DNA from 3 places in the Agarivorans gilvus genome. Region 1 is predicted to be linked to each of the others. Evidence: predicted binding sites of a transcription regulator. Region 1 holds the regulator's gene; each other region holds the start of a gene.
The links. The regulator MetJ, encoded in region 1, represses methionine synthesis genes. The targets are predictions, from matches to a motif close to TAGACGTCTAGACGTCTA.

Region 1 (4,432 bases):
TGACCTAAGTCGGCGTAATCGTAACCCACGGCGGCTACTGCGCCACGTTCAACCGAGGCGGTATCGGCGGCAAACACCGGGATTTGAGCATCAATACCCACTTTTACTACCGATTCAAAAGCACTAATAATGGTGTTGTCGGTTGAACAGTAAATCGCTTCCGCTTTGCCTACGAGTTGCTTGGCGGCAATCATTACATCGGATGATTTAGGGGCAGCAGACTCTATCACCTCAATGCCCATCTCTGCGGCCGCGGCTTTCATTGCTTCAACAATGGCAACGGAGTTAGCTTCGCCGGGATTAAACGGAATGCCAATGCGTTTTAGCTCGGGGAGAAATTCTTTCATTAATGCGAGGTGTTGTTTCACATTCACCATGTCACTCAAGCCTGTCACGTTACTGCCAGGCTGGTTTAAGCTGGGTACTACTTTAGCGCCAACAGGGTCGGTAACCACCGAAAACACCACTGGGATATCTTGGCTAGCGCTAACGGCTGCTTGGGCTGAAGGTGTGGCAATGGCCACAATCACATCGGGTTGTTCGCCCACTAACTTACGAGCAATTTGGGCCGCGATAGCGGGCTGACCTTGAGCGCTTTCGTAGGTGAATCTCATTTTATCACCTGCGTAGCCGTGCTCTTCTAAGTAAGTTTTAATGCCATCACGTACGGCATCTAAGGCTGGGTGTTCAACAATGGCGGTGGATACCACGTAAACAGGTTCGGCATGCAGTGAACTGACCGCCAAACTTGCGCTTAATAGCATGGTTTTTAACACAGCATGTAGTTTCATAAATAGGTCCCTTTATTATCTTTTTCTATGGTGTTTGCGTTGCGGCATAGTTTACTTCACTGGTTAGACGCTGAAAACGGCTAGTATCAGAAAGCGAGAGTTTTATTCTTGGTTTTTGCGAGCAAACTCTAAGCCTTGCTGCATTATGACTTAAGAACAGCGGCGCGTCTGTGGGAAATAGCCAGTGGCGCTAAAGGCGGTGGTGATGTTGGACAGAAAGCAGCTTAAGTCACTTGCTCAGCGAGTAACAAATTTACCCGCCGAGGCATCAGCTAGTCGACTTAGCTAGCCCGCTTAAGCGAAAGGAATAGCCGAGCTTAAGGGCGGTTAATCGTCGTTATCTTGTTCGGCTAGGGTGGCTTTTTCTAAAGCGGGATCGGGTTTGTCTTTTTGTAGGTCGTGGAAAATGTTAGATAAGTATATCGAACGAAGAAGTCAAAATTACCGTATTGTTTTTCTTTCTTTATTCTTACCGCATAGTTACTGCCACCTTTTTGCTAAGCTATGGTCGGTGAAGCTTAATGATGTCACCGAAGGCGAAATATGACTGTCTTTAGCTTAGATTTTTATGAATAATATGGTCAATAATTGTGGAGTGCTCAAAAGCACAATGTTAAAGTCGAACCATAAATCATACTTGGTAAGCACACGGAGAGTTTGGTGTTGTTAAAGCGCAGAGTTTTTTGGTTAATTGTTGTAGCGGCGTTGTGTAGCGGACTGTCTTGGTATTTTATTGATAGTACTTCGGATCTAGTACTTGCACATTGCCTAATTGTTTTTTCAGTCGCCTATGATGTAATCAAGCATAGGCGAGTGAAAGTAAACTAGTAATTCGAACTGGTTTTTGTAGATGGTGCGGTTGCCAACATTCGTCCTAGCCCATCAGGAAGATCCTTTAGTGCATGTTGACTAGAATGTTTAGAGGTATTAATTACGTTGCCCTTAAAGTCTTTGGTTATTGTCGTTATGGTTTGAGTAAGTATTCTCGCCATATACGGGTGGGGGAATAAGAGAATTCATGGGTGAAGATAAGCTCATAAGTCCAGCCTCTTGCCATTCTTGGGTAAGGTATTTGAGCTTGTAATTCGTCCTTTGCAATGGCTGCCAATGTTCCAATCGCCATTCCTCCAAAACCACTTGTAGCTACTGTTACTCCAACGGTTAATAAAGCAGTACCAAAGTGGCCAGCTTGGCGAATGGTTTTTTCCCATTCCATGTTCCAGCGAGTGGCGCTTTCATCTGTTGGGAATTTATAAGTATGTGATTTAGTGCTGGTAGATTTCTGTCGAACAAAGCAATTAGGCGCTTTTCCTCTGCCTATCCAGTGTCCACCATCAGTCCAGTTTAATCTGTTAGCACACTTAGTTTCTAATTGTTTTCTTTGAGCAGCTGTTATTGTTTGAAGGTTCACGTTTGACTCCGATGTGTAAACTTATATTTTTATCAATATAGGCAGCTGAAATCAAATACTCCTTATTAAATAATGAAGTTAGCTAGACTTTATTAACTAGCTATTCATCTAAATTCAATGCGTTTAGGTTCACTTAGAAAAAAGCCGCTAAATGAGCGGCTTCCGAGTATCTTATTCTTCTTTATCTTGCTCGGCTAGGGCGGCTTTTTCTAAGGCCGGATCGGGTTTGTCTTTTTCTAGGTCGCTATCGTCAGGGAGGGGTTGACCAGTATAAGCGTGCAAGAAGGCCTCGCAGAGTAACTCACTGTTGGTGGCATGGCGCAAGTTATTAATTTGTCTGCGGGTACGCTCATCTGTGAGTATCTTTAATACCTTTAAAGGAATTGATACTGTGATTTTTTTTACTTGTTCGCTTTTTTTTCCGTGTTCAGCATAGGGGCTGATCCACTCACCGTTCCAATCTGTCGACATATTTGCAATACACACCAAACTAAAGAAACCCTATTGTAACGGGGGAAATGTCACTTAGCAATCCAACAGCAAAGACATTTAGACGTCTAGAAGTGTTGACGTCCTTTTTGCTAGTGGTAAAGTGGCAGGATATTTTGAGGGAGTAAATCAGCCATGTCTTTAAAAGATCTTCAGGCAGCAACCATTGCGGTGCGCAGTGGTATAGAAAGTGACAGCCAACATGGGGCGATAGTGCCACCTATTTATTTGTCGAGTAATTATAGTTTTGCTGACTTTAACCAGAAGCGACAGTTTGACTATAGCCGCTCAGGTAACCCTACTCGTCAATTGTTAGCCCAAGCGATTGCTGATCTGGAACATGGTGCAGGGGCGGTGATAACCAATACCGGTATGTCGGCGGTGAATTTGCTTACCGCGTTGCTTGAGCCTGGAGATTTGTTGGTGGCGCCTCATGATTGCTACGGTGGTAGCTATCGCTTGTTCGATAGCTTAGCCAAGAAAAATGCCTTTGAAGTGGCCTTTGTCGACCAAAATGATCAGCAAGCTTTAAGCGCGTTGTTAGCCAAGAAACCTAAATTAGTGTGGTTAGAAACGCCCAGTAATCCTTTGTTAAGAATTGTTGATATTCAAGCTATCGCGGCTCAAGCCCATGCGGTTGGCGCTTTGTTGGTGGTAGACAATACCTTTTTATCTCCTGCCTTACAAAATCCGATTTTGCTGGGAGCCGATATAGTGGTGCATTCGGCGACCAAATATATCAATGGCCATTCTGACGTAGTAGCGGGCATGGTGGTGGCTGCAGATGCCGAATTGGCTGAACACTTAGCGTGGTGGGCGAACTGTTTGGGCTTAACCGGTTCAGCCTTCGACTCTTATCTTACCTTGCGTGGCCTGCGCACTCTTAAAGCACGCATGAACGTGCACCAACAAAATGCCCAAGCCCTAGTTGCTTGTTTGCAACAGCAGCCTTTAGTTAGCGCAATTTACTACCCTGGCTTGGCAGAGCACCCCGGTCATGCTTTAGCTAAAGCCCAACAAGCGGGCTTTGGTGCTATGTTTAGTTTCGAGCTGAACGTAGATGAAAGCAAAATGGCGGCTTTCCTTAAACAGTTAAAGCTGTTTTCTTTGGCGGAGTCTTTAGGTGGTGTTGAGACCTTGATTGCTCACCCTGCCACTATGACCCATGCAGCGATGTCGGCTGAGGCCTTGGCGGAAGCGGGGATTTCTCAGCACTTATTACGGGTGTCTGTGGGCTTAGAAGACGCCCAAGATTTAGTCAATGATTTACAGCAGGCCTTTGCTCACTTGTAGTCTAGCCAGCATAGATAGAGAGGTTAACCATGTCGGTAACTAGGCATGTACATAAATTTGGTGGCAGTAGCTTGGCCGATGCCGATTGTTTTAAACGCGTGGCGGCAATTGTTCAGGAACATAGCCAGAAACAAGATCTCATCGTGGTTTCTGCTGCCGGCAAAACCACTAATCGTTTATTGAATATTATTGAGCTGGCGAAGCAAGCCGATAATGCGGCGGCTGAAGCCTTAGCGGCGCTGATCGATTTTCAAAGCAAGCTGGTGACTGATTTGCTTAGCGAGGCTCCGGCTCAGCTTATATTAAGCGAACTGGATAATGAGCATCGCCAAATCGCCGCTGTTTTAGAAGGCGAGTTGGATGTATTTAACGGTAATGAAGTGCTTTCTTTTGGTGAGCGCTGGTCAGCTCGCTTATTAGCGGCCTTACTTTGTGAACGCGATTGCCA
Region 2 (4,432 bases), 1.4 Mb from region 1:
AGAAATCCCTTCCATCAAACAACCGTCACCCATGAACGCGTAAGTGTAATGGTCTACCACAGGGAAACCTTCACGGTTAAACTGAGCAGCTAACACTTTCTCTGCTAATGCCATACCTACCGCATTGGTAATACCTTGACCCAAAGGACCAGTGGTAGTTTCCACGCCTGGAGCGTAACCATACTCTGGGTGACCTGGCGTTTTAGAATGTAATTGGCGGAAGTTTTTCAGCTCTTCAATAGGTAGCTGATATCCAGAAAGGTGCAACAAAGAATAAAGCAACATTGAGCCATGGCCATTAGATAAAATGAAACGGTCACGGTCAGCCCAATTTGGGTCGTTGGGGTTATGCTTTAAAAAGTCACGCCATAACACTTCAGCAATATCCGCCATTCCCATAGGTGCTCCTGGGTGGCCAGAATTAGCCTGTTGAACGGCGTCCATGCTTAATGCGCGAATCGCATTAGCCAGCTCTTGACGAGAAGACATGTGTTGCTCCTGAATAATCGTTGTTGAAGGGGGTCTAAAAATAATCGGCACATTGTCACAAAGAGAGGACTAAAACTGCAACCCATTCTTGAGGCTTTTTCACGGAAAAGCTAAAAAAACAATGAAAATGACCAAATAAGTCAGCTTTATTCTGAGCAAAACCGCCAAAACCCAAAAGCTCACCACAAATTCTGTGTATAAGCGAGAGCTGCCGAACAGGCGCAGAATTTTTACCCAAGGACAACGCCAGTTACAAAACAATTAACTGTAAAAATATTAATCAAATGAATTGATTGACAGCGATCACATTTCTTTGATTACAATCATGTGTGTAGAATGAAAAATTCCGTACCCTACTGGCGCCTCTCGAGCTAGGTGTAAAGTAAGCAATAACAGCGCTCACGATTAAAGGATTAGCTTAATTCTCGGTAAGCCACAGGCAAGCAACTTACCTCCCCATTACCACTGCTATTCTTTTTCTTGCTAGTTAACGCTCCACCCGGCTCAGCGCATATGCAATGTGTAGCCAGAGGACACAAAGGCGATGAGTAGGACTTCAGCTCATCGACAATCGAACATCGAATCGCGCTAAACATATTAAGGTTTTAAAGAATAAATGCCTAAATCACCCAATTTTCGGTTTTTTCAAGGTGGATTACTGAAACACCGCGCCACACCTCTGTTTTACACCACACGCTATGACTACATGATTCTAATTGGGCTATCGGGAATTATTGGTGGTGTGGTTGGCTTGGTGATTTCCTTATTTGAGCAAGCGATTCAATTAATAGGTGCATTTCGATTAGATTTATTCGCAGGCAGCGAGCTAAACCCCGTCTTAGTCATTGCAGGAGCGGCTTTAGTAGGCGCAGCGATGACCGCCTTTGGCTTTTGGCTCACCGCCCGTTTTGCTCCAGAGGCTGCTGGAAGCGGTATTCCCCACCTAGAAGGCGCGCTAGATGGCCTGCACCATATTCGCTGGAGACGAGTGCTCCCGATTAAATTTATTGCCGGCGCATTTACCATTAGCTCAGGCATGATCTTAGGTCGCGAAGGCCCTTCTATTCAAATTGGCGGCTCAGTGGGAAATATGTTTGCCGGCAGTGCTAAACGTTACCAGCATGCCACTCATATTCTTACCGCCTCAGGCGCGGCCGCAGGTTTAGCCGCAGCCTTTAACGCTCCCTTAGCTGGAATACTGTTTGTTATTGAGGAAATGCGCCCGCAGTTTCGTTACAACATTACCTCTTTTAAATGCGTCACCGTGGCCAGTGCTGTGGCCACTATCGTAATGCGAGCCTTACATGGCCAAGACGCCGTCATGGATGTCCCCCACTTTGACGTTCCCTCTTTAGTATCTTTGAGTTTTTTCCTGTTTCTCGGGATTATCTTTGGCATCGTGGGGGTGTATTTCAATAAATGGATTTTATATACCACCGATAAAGTCAGCCAAATGCAGGCGAGCAAGGTAAGCCGAGTGGTCATCACCGGCGCGCTGTTTGGTGCAGTGTTCGCTATGCTGCAACAGTTTAGCCCTTCACTGACTGGCGGCGGCATTGAGTTAATTACCGAGCTATTTTTACACCCTACTACTTGGGGCATCTTGCTGCTTATTTTTGCCCTGCGTTTATTTGCTACCATCGCCTGTTTCGCTTCAGCAGCTCCTGGTGGCGTATTTGCGCCCATGTTAGCCTTGGGCACCTTATTGGGATTAGCCTACGGCAACTTCATGGCAATATATTTCCCAGATTTAATTCCCCAACCAGGAATTTTCGCCATAGCGGGCATGGGGGCCTTATTTGCCGCAACGGTAAGAGCACCGGTAACGGGGATTATTTTGGTGGTAGAAATGACCGACAACTACCAGCTTATTTTGCCGCTGTTAGTCACCTGTATGGGCGCCACCTTGATTGCTCAGATCCTCAAAGGTAAACCACTGTATTCTGAGCTACTTAAACAATCCCTTAGAAATAATCCCGAAATTAAACGCCAAGCCAACGAAGCAAAAGAAGCCAAAGAAGCCAAAGAAGAGAGCTGAGCCTAGCTCCCCGCCCCGTTCCATTTTCGCACTACCAGATTAAACACCCTGGTAGTGCAAATAAATTTGATAAATTTAATTTGCGAACTAAAATAGACGTCCAGATGGTAATACATCCATACGTTTAAAATTTAATTGACGAGATCGAAACATGGCTACTCATTTATTTACTTCAGAATCTGTTTCTGAAGGACATCCCGACAAAATTGCTGACCAAATTTCAGATGCAGTGCTGGACGCAATTTTAACGCAGGATCCCAAGGCCCGTGTAGCCTGTGAGACCTACGTCAAAACCGGCATGGTAATGGTGGGCGGAGAAATCACCACCTCTGCTTGGGTTGATATTGAAGAATTAGCTCGCAGCACCGTGCGCGAAATTGGTTATACCCATTCAGATATGGGCTTCGACGCCGACTCTTGTGCAGTCCTTAACGTAGTAGGTAAGCAAAGCCCCGATATTAATCAAGGTGTTGACCGCTCCCGCCCAGAAGACCAAGGTGCTGGCGACCAAGGTTTAATGTTTGGTTACGCCACCAACGAAACCGAAGTATTAATGCCTGCGCCAATTACTTACTCACACCTATTGGTAAAACGCCAAGCTGAAGTACGTAAGAATGGCACCCTTGACTGGTTACGCCCCGATGCTAAATCACAGGTCACCTTTGCCTATGAGAATGGCATTATTACCGGTGTAGACGCTGTGGTTCTATCTACCCAACACTGTGACAGCATTTCAACTGCCGATTTACGTGAAGCAGTAATGGAAGAAATCATCAAACCAGTATTACCAGAGCAATGGCTTACCAAAGACACTCAATTCCACATTAACCCAACTGGTCGCTTCGTAATTGGCGGGCCAATGGGCGACTGTGGTCTAACCGGTCGTAAAATCATTGTAGACACCTACGGTGGTATGGCGCGTCATGGCGGCGGTGCCTTCTCCGGTAAAGATCCATCAAAAGTAGACCGCAGCGCCGCTTATGCTGGTCGTTATGTAGCGAAAAACATTGTTGCTGCTGGGCTTGCCGACCGCTGTGAAATCCAAGTGTCTTACGCGATTGGTGTAGCAGAACCCACTTCCATTAGCATCGAAACCTTTGGCACTGGCAAACTGTCAGAAGACAAATTGATTGCCCTAGTACGCAAGCACTTCGATCTTCGCCCTTACGGCATTCTAAAAATGCTTGATTTAGAACGTCCAATTTATCAAGCCACCGCGGCCTACGGTCACTTTGGCCGTGAAGAATTCCCTTGGGAAAAAACCGATAAAGCAGAGCAGCTAAAGAGTGAAGCCGGCCTTTAAGCCCGCTGTTCACTAGCTAAAATAAGCCGAAAGGGTATAGTTCCTTTCGGCTTTTTATTTTCCAAACCGTAGGCCGGCTAATGCAGCAACTTCAGCACCGCGTCGAGCAATGTTTCTTACTCTCAGAGCAGTATTTTAAGCAGCCTTTTGCCCGACCGGAAATAGTCCTTTCACAACGCCTGAGTAAAGTGGCAGGCAGTGCCAACCTCAGCCAATGGCGCTTGCGCTTTAATGCTCACTTTTATGCGCAAGATTGTGAAGATTTTTTACGCCATACCGTGCCCCATGAAGTGGCGCATTTAATCTGTCATGCACTCTACGGCCGAGTTAAGCCTCACGGCAAAGAATGGCAAAGCATAATGCTTAAGGTCTTCAATTGCCCTCCACACACCACCCATCGCTATTCCCTTTCTGAGATGCCGATGAAAAGCTTTACTTATCAATGTGCCTGTCAGCAGCATCAACTTGGCATACGCCGCCATAACAAGGTGTTACAAGGAGCCCAATATTGTTGTAAGCAATGCCGTCAGCGGCTGATTTTTCAACACAATAGTTAAGGGCTTAATAGGCTACGCTCTAGGAATCTGCAGACAATAGGTTTA
Region 3 (4,432 bases), 1.1 Mb from region 1:
AGTATCACCTAGTACAGTATCTCGGTTTATGAACCAGACTACCTATGTATCAGATGCTAAGCGCAAGCAAATTCAAGCTGCGATGGCCGAGTTAGGCTATAAACCAGGGCAGCAAACGGGAGTAAGTTCCAGCAGCCGAACTATGACCATTGGTGTATTGGTGCAAGATCCCGACAGCCCTTTCTATTCATCTATCCTAAACGGCATCGAAGAGGTGTTACTCGCTCAGGGCTATTCTCATATCATTGTTACTGGCCACTGGAATAGTGAAGAAGAGATGGAGTCGATGCAGTTGCTCTTGTCGCGCTCGGTGGATGGCATCATCATCGTCACCGGTGGGTTAAGTGATGAACAACTGCTTGAATTTTCAAAAAAACGGCCGATAGTTGCCTTAGGGCGGGCTTTAGAATCGCCGCGTTTGCGTTCGATTAAAATCGAAAACTCGGTGGGCGCTTACATGGCCACTAACCACCTGATTCAACTTGGCCATCAAGATATTGTGCACATTAAAGGGGCCAAAGGTCACCCCGATACTCAGCAGCGTTACGAGGGCTACTGCCAAGCTATGGAGCATGCAGGCTTGCCAGTGAAATTACAGCTAGTTGAGCAAGGGGACTTTACCGAACAGGGGGGCTTCGACGCAGTGCAGCGTTTGTTAGCCAGTAAGCGTCCATTTACTGCTATTTTTGCGGCAAATGATTTAACTGCTTATGGAGCTATGCAGGCTTTATATCAAGCGAAGCGAGCGGTGCCAGAGCGGGTGTCGGTAATTGGCTTTGATGATATTCCCAGCTCGGCTTTCTTTATTCCGCCGCTAACTACCGTGCGTCAGCCAATTTTTGATACAGGCTATGCGGCGGCATTAACCATTTTAGACATGTTAAATGGCGGCGAAGCTCATAACTTCCGTATTCCTCCTATTGAGCTGGTTAAACGCGAAACCACTCAAGCTAGGGTGGGTTAATTAAGCTGGTTATTGTTGGGCCTGAGTCGTTTATAATTGACGATTCAGGCCTTTTTCTATGAGCACCATGAAATCCAATCTTATTACTCGTGCCGGCTGGCATAAACTTGACCAAGAACTCAAATACCTTTGGAAGGTTAAGCGTCCTGAAGTAACCCAAGCGGTATCGGAAGCGGCTGCTCTGGGCGACCGTTCGGAGAATGCCGAGTATAAAGAAGGCAAGCGAGAACTGCGCCGTATAGATTCGCGCTTACGCTTTTTAACTAAGCGTTTAGATGCACTGGAGATTGTTGACCATCACCCCCAGCAAAATGGCAAAGTATTTTTTGGTGCTTGGGTAGAGTTGGAAAACGAAGCTGGCGATATTGTCCGTTATCGCATCGTCGGTACCGACGAAATTGACCCCAAGCTAGGATATATCACTATTGATTCACCGATGGCGCGCGCCTTAATTGGTAAGCAGGTGGATGACGAGGTATTGGTTAAGACGCCCTCGGGAGTCAAAGAGTGGTGGGTTAATGTTATCCAATACCAGCCGTTCGAGGATTAGCTAATGGTTTTGTTTAGCTGAGAAGGATGAATTATCTGATGTTGAAAAAAATTCATCTAAAGCTAAGTTGAAGCTGAACAAGATTGACTAAGATGAACTTCTCTTTATTATCTAGCGGTATAGACGTCTAAATGTCTTTTATGGAGAAGGTCATGGGATTCCAGCACGCACAACATATCGAAACACTAAACCAAAGTCTCAGTGAACTGAATCGAGCTATTAATGTCTCGTTTGAGTTTTTTCCACCTACTACCGAGACGATGGAGCAAACTCTGTGGGCCTCGATTGAGCGTTTGCAAACCCTTAAACCTAAGTTTGTTTCGGTGACTTACGGAGCTAACTCGGGCACGCGTGACCGCACCCATAAGGTGATTAAGGCGATAAAAGAGCGTACCGGATTGGCAGCTGCACCGCATTTAACTTGTATTGATTCTACTCCCGATGAGTTGCGCCAAATTGCCCGAGATTACTGGCAAAGTGGTATTAAACACATTGTGGCGTTACGTGGTGATTTGCCTCAAGGTGCGGCAAAACCGCAAATGTATGCCAACGACTTAGTTGCCTTATTAAAAGAAGAGGCTGATTTTGACATCTCGGTCGCCGCCTATCCGGAGGTGCATCCCGAAGCGAAAAGTGCTCAAGCGGATCTGTTGGCGCTAAAGCGTAAAATGGATGCCGGAGCCAATCGTGCCATTACCCAGTTCTTTTTTGATGTAGAAAGCTACCTGCGTTTTCGTGACCGTTGTGCGGCCATTGGCATTGAAGGTGAAATTGTTCCCGGTATCTTGCCGGTATCGAATTATAATACCCTGAAGAAATTTGCTTCCTTCGCCAACGTTAAAGTGCCTAAGTGGCTGCATAGCCAATTTGCTGGTTTGGAAAATGATCAAACCACCCGTAATTTAGTCGGGGCCAGTGTGGCGATAGAGATGGTTAAAGTATTATCGCGTGAAGGTGTGCAAGACTTCCATTTCTATACCTTAAATCGCTCCGAGCTTTCCTATGCCATTTGCCATACTCTTGGCGTGCGTCCAGAAGCGGCTGTACCTGCTTAGCTGCTAATGCTGCGAAGTGATAAAAAGCCTAGCAATGCTAGGCTTTTATGTAGCTACAAACAACAATTTGTATGAAACATACCTTACTTCCAGTAGCTCAAGTAAACCTTGGTATCAATGTGTAGCTCGCTACAAATTAGTAAACCATTTAATGGTTTACCGACGGACTCGGGACTGCCATTCTTGTCAAGCTTAACTCCTATAGACTGCAATGAGCAGTGGCTTAAGTTTTCAACATTCCATTCTGCTTGCTCATTTTTAGATATTGCTTTTCCTATTAACACTGCTATTTCGGCGCCGTTTATCGTTTTTGTTTTAAGGGTACCGTCGATATTAATAGACCAAGTGCAATCGGGTTTTAAAGGAGTGTTAATAACTTTTTTCATGGAGGTGATAACGCATGTATCGTCGCCTGATAAATCTGGCAGCATGGGTTCATTCGCGTTGGTATAAGAAGTTAACAGCATTACGCAGACAAAGAATTTTTTCATGATTTCATTTCCCAAAACCAAATAGCATCGCCGTAATCAATCCAGTCTGGAGCACCACCTTTCATATCTGTACCATTCCAAACATCAATGTGGTCAGTACTGCCCCAGCCATTTTGGACAAATATAATCCCTTTACGATGCTTTAGCTTTGCTGCTCTATTGGTTTTTATTATTTCTTTTGTGCCAAAGAAGTAAGGAGGACTGTCCAACCAACTGGCCAGTTCTTGAGCTGCTAGAATGTGTCTTGGAGAATGCTTTAACCCTGGATAGCATCGGCGTTGAGGGAATTTCTTGTCAAAACCACTTGTATCTATACCTGATTTTTCAAGAGCAACTCCCATTCTAATTGCACATTGATTTTCAAATAGAGAAGTATTGCAGGGGCTTTTAGGGTAAGGGTGGTTCTTCCATAAGTTTGCAAATTGAATCGTTGGCATTGTAAATCCATTACTATCAAAAAACTTCGATATATTAATAAAATTATAAATAGAGTGCAAAGATTGCAAGGTCGTTTCTCTAAAGCGGGTAATTTGAAATGAGCAGGTTTAGATTTTGTTTAAACAAACTCACTTTAGTGCCTTGCACCTGCTACATAAACAGCGCGTTCATCCCAGAGCATATCAGCCACATCAGTACCGCGTAGTGCCAATTGTTTTTCAGCAGTTGGCGGCTGGAGAATTGGTAGCGCGACATCATGGTTAGGCCTACGCCAGATAGTGGACTACTGCCTGCTGATATCGCCCAAGAGCTAAGAAATAAGAAGCCGAGTTGGCTGGGGTCTGGTTCAAGGGGGAGTAACAAGGGGCTGGCCACGGCAATGCTTACCACCGGATGCACACCTAACATACCTGCGATAATCATCATGGCTAGGATCAGAGCAAAGCTCAACGCGGAAAAGCCTAAGTCTTGTAAGTTTAATAAATCAGGGTAAGCGCTAAGCAGTGATTTTATGCCCGCAGAGAAGACTCCCGCAGCCAGAAACAATACAAATTGGCTGCCTACGTTAGGTAGACGATGGCGAATAAAATTTCTGGCTATTACCAATTTGGACGGTCCTTTAGCGAAACCGAGTGCCGCGATAGGCGCTAAACAGGTAATTATTAAGATGATGCTGATAGCCGGATAGGCAAAATGCAGGGCCATAACGCTACAAGCCAGTAATAGTGGAATACGTAAGCTTTCGGCTTTAATTGGATAACCAGCAAATTCCCCCTTATCTTTTATCATCACTTCTACACTACTGAGTAACAGCGCTAATCCAGTCATTAATAGGCCGGGAAATAATACATCCAACCATTGCATACCGGGTGCATAGGTAAGGGATACCGCGGTGGCAATAAAGAAGGGCGACCACCAGGCCGCGGCACAAAAG

Region 2: a site for MetJ is predicted at 2,621-2,638, ahead of metK (methionine adenosyltransferase). Genes of this name have one in related genera too.
Region 3: a site for MetJ is predicted at 1,635-1,652, ahead of metF (methylenetetrahydrofolate reductase). Genes of this name have one in related genera too.

The regions. Positions count from the first base shown of each region.
Region 1 covers NZ_CP013021.1:3,197,121-3,201,552, forward strand. The annotation lists gene AR383_RS15070 (ABC transporter substrate-binding protein) at 1-791, opposite strand, end outside; gene AR383_RS15075 (hypothetical protein) at 1,756-2,202, opposite strand; gene metJ (met regulon transcriptional regulator MetJ) at 2,374-2,673, opposite strand; gene metB (cystathionine gamma-synthase) at 2,827-3,984, shown strand; gene metL (bifunctional aspartate kinase/homoserine dehydrogenase II) at 4,014-4,432, shown strand, end outside.
Region 2 covers NZ_CP013021.1:1,810,598-1,815,029, forward strand. The annotation lists gene tkt (transketolase) at 1-489, opposite strand, end outside; gene clcA (H(+)/Cl(-) exchange transporter ClcA) at 1,106-2,527, shown strand; gene metK (methionine adenosyltransferase) at 2,679-3,830, shown strand; gene AR383_RS08465 (SprT family zinc-dependent metalloprotease) at 3,911-4,387, shown strand.
Region 3 covers NZ_CP013021.1:2,095,387-2,099,818, reverse strand. The annotation lists gene AR383_RS09935 (substrate-binding domain-containing protein) at 1-964, shown strand, start outside; gene greB (transcription elongation factor GreB) at 1,032-1,514, shown strand; gene metF (methylenetetrahydrofolate reductase) at 1,667-2,569, shown strand; gene AR383_RS09920 (hypothetical protein) at 2,653-3,060, opposite strand; gene AR383_RS09915 (T6SS effector amidase Tae4 family protein) at 3,057-3,497, opposite strand; gene AR383_RS09910 (hypothetical protein) at 3,649-4,432, opposite strand, start outside.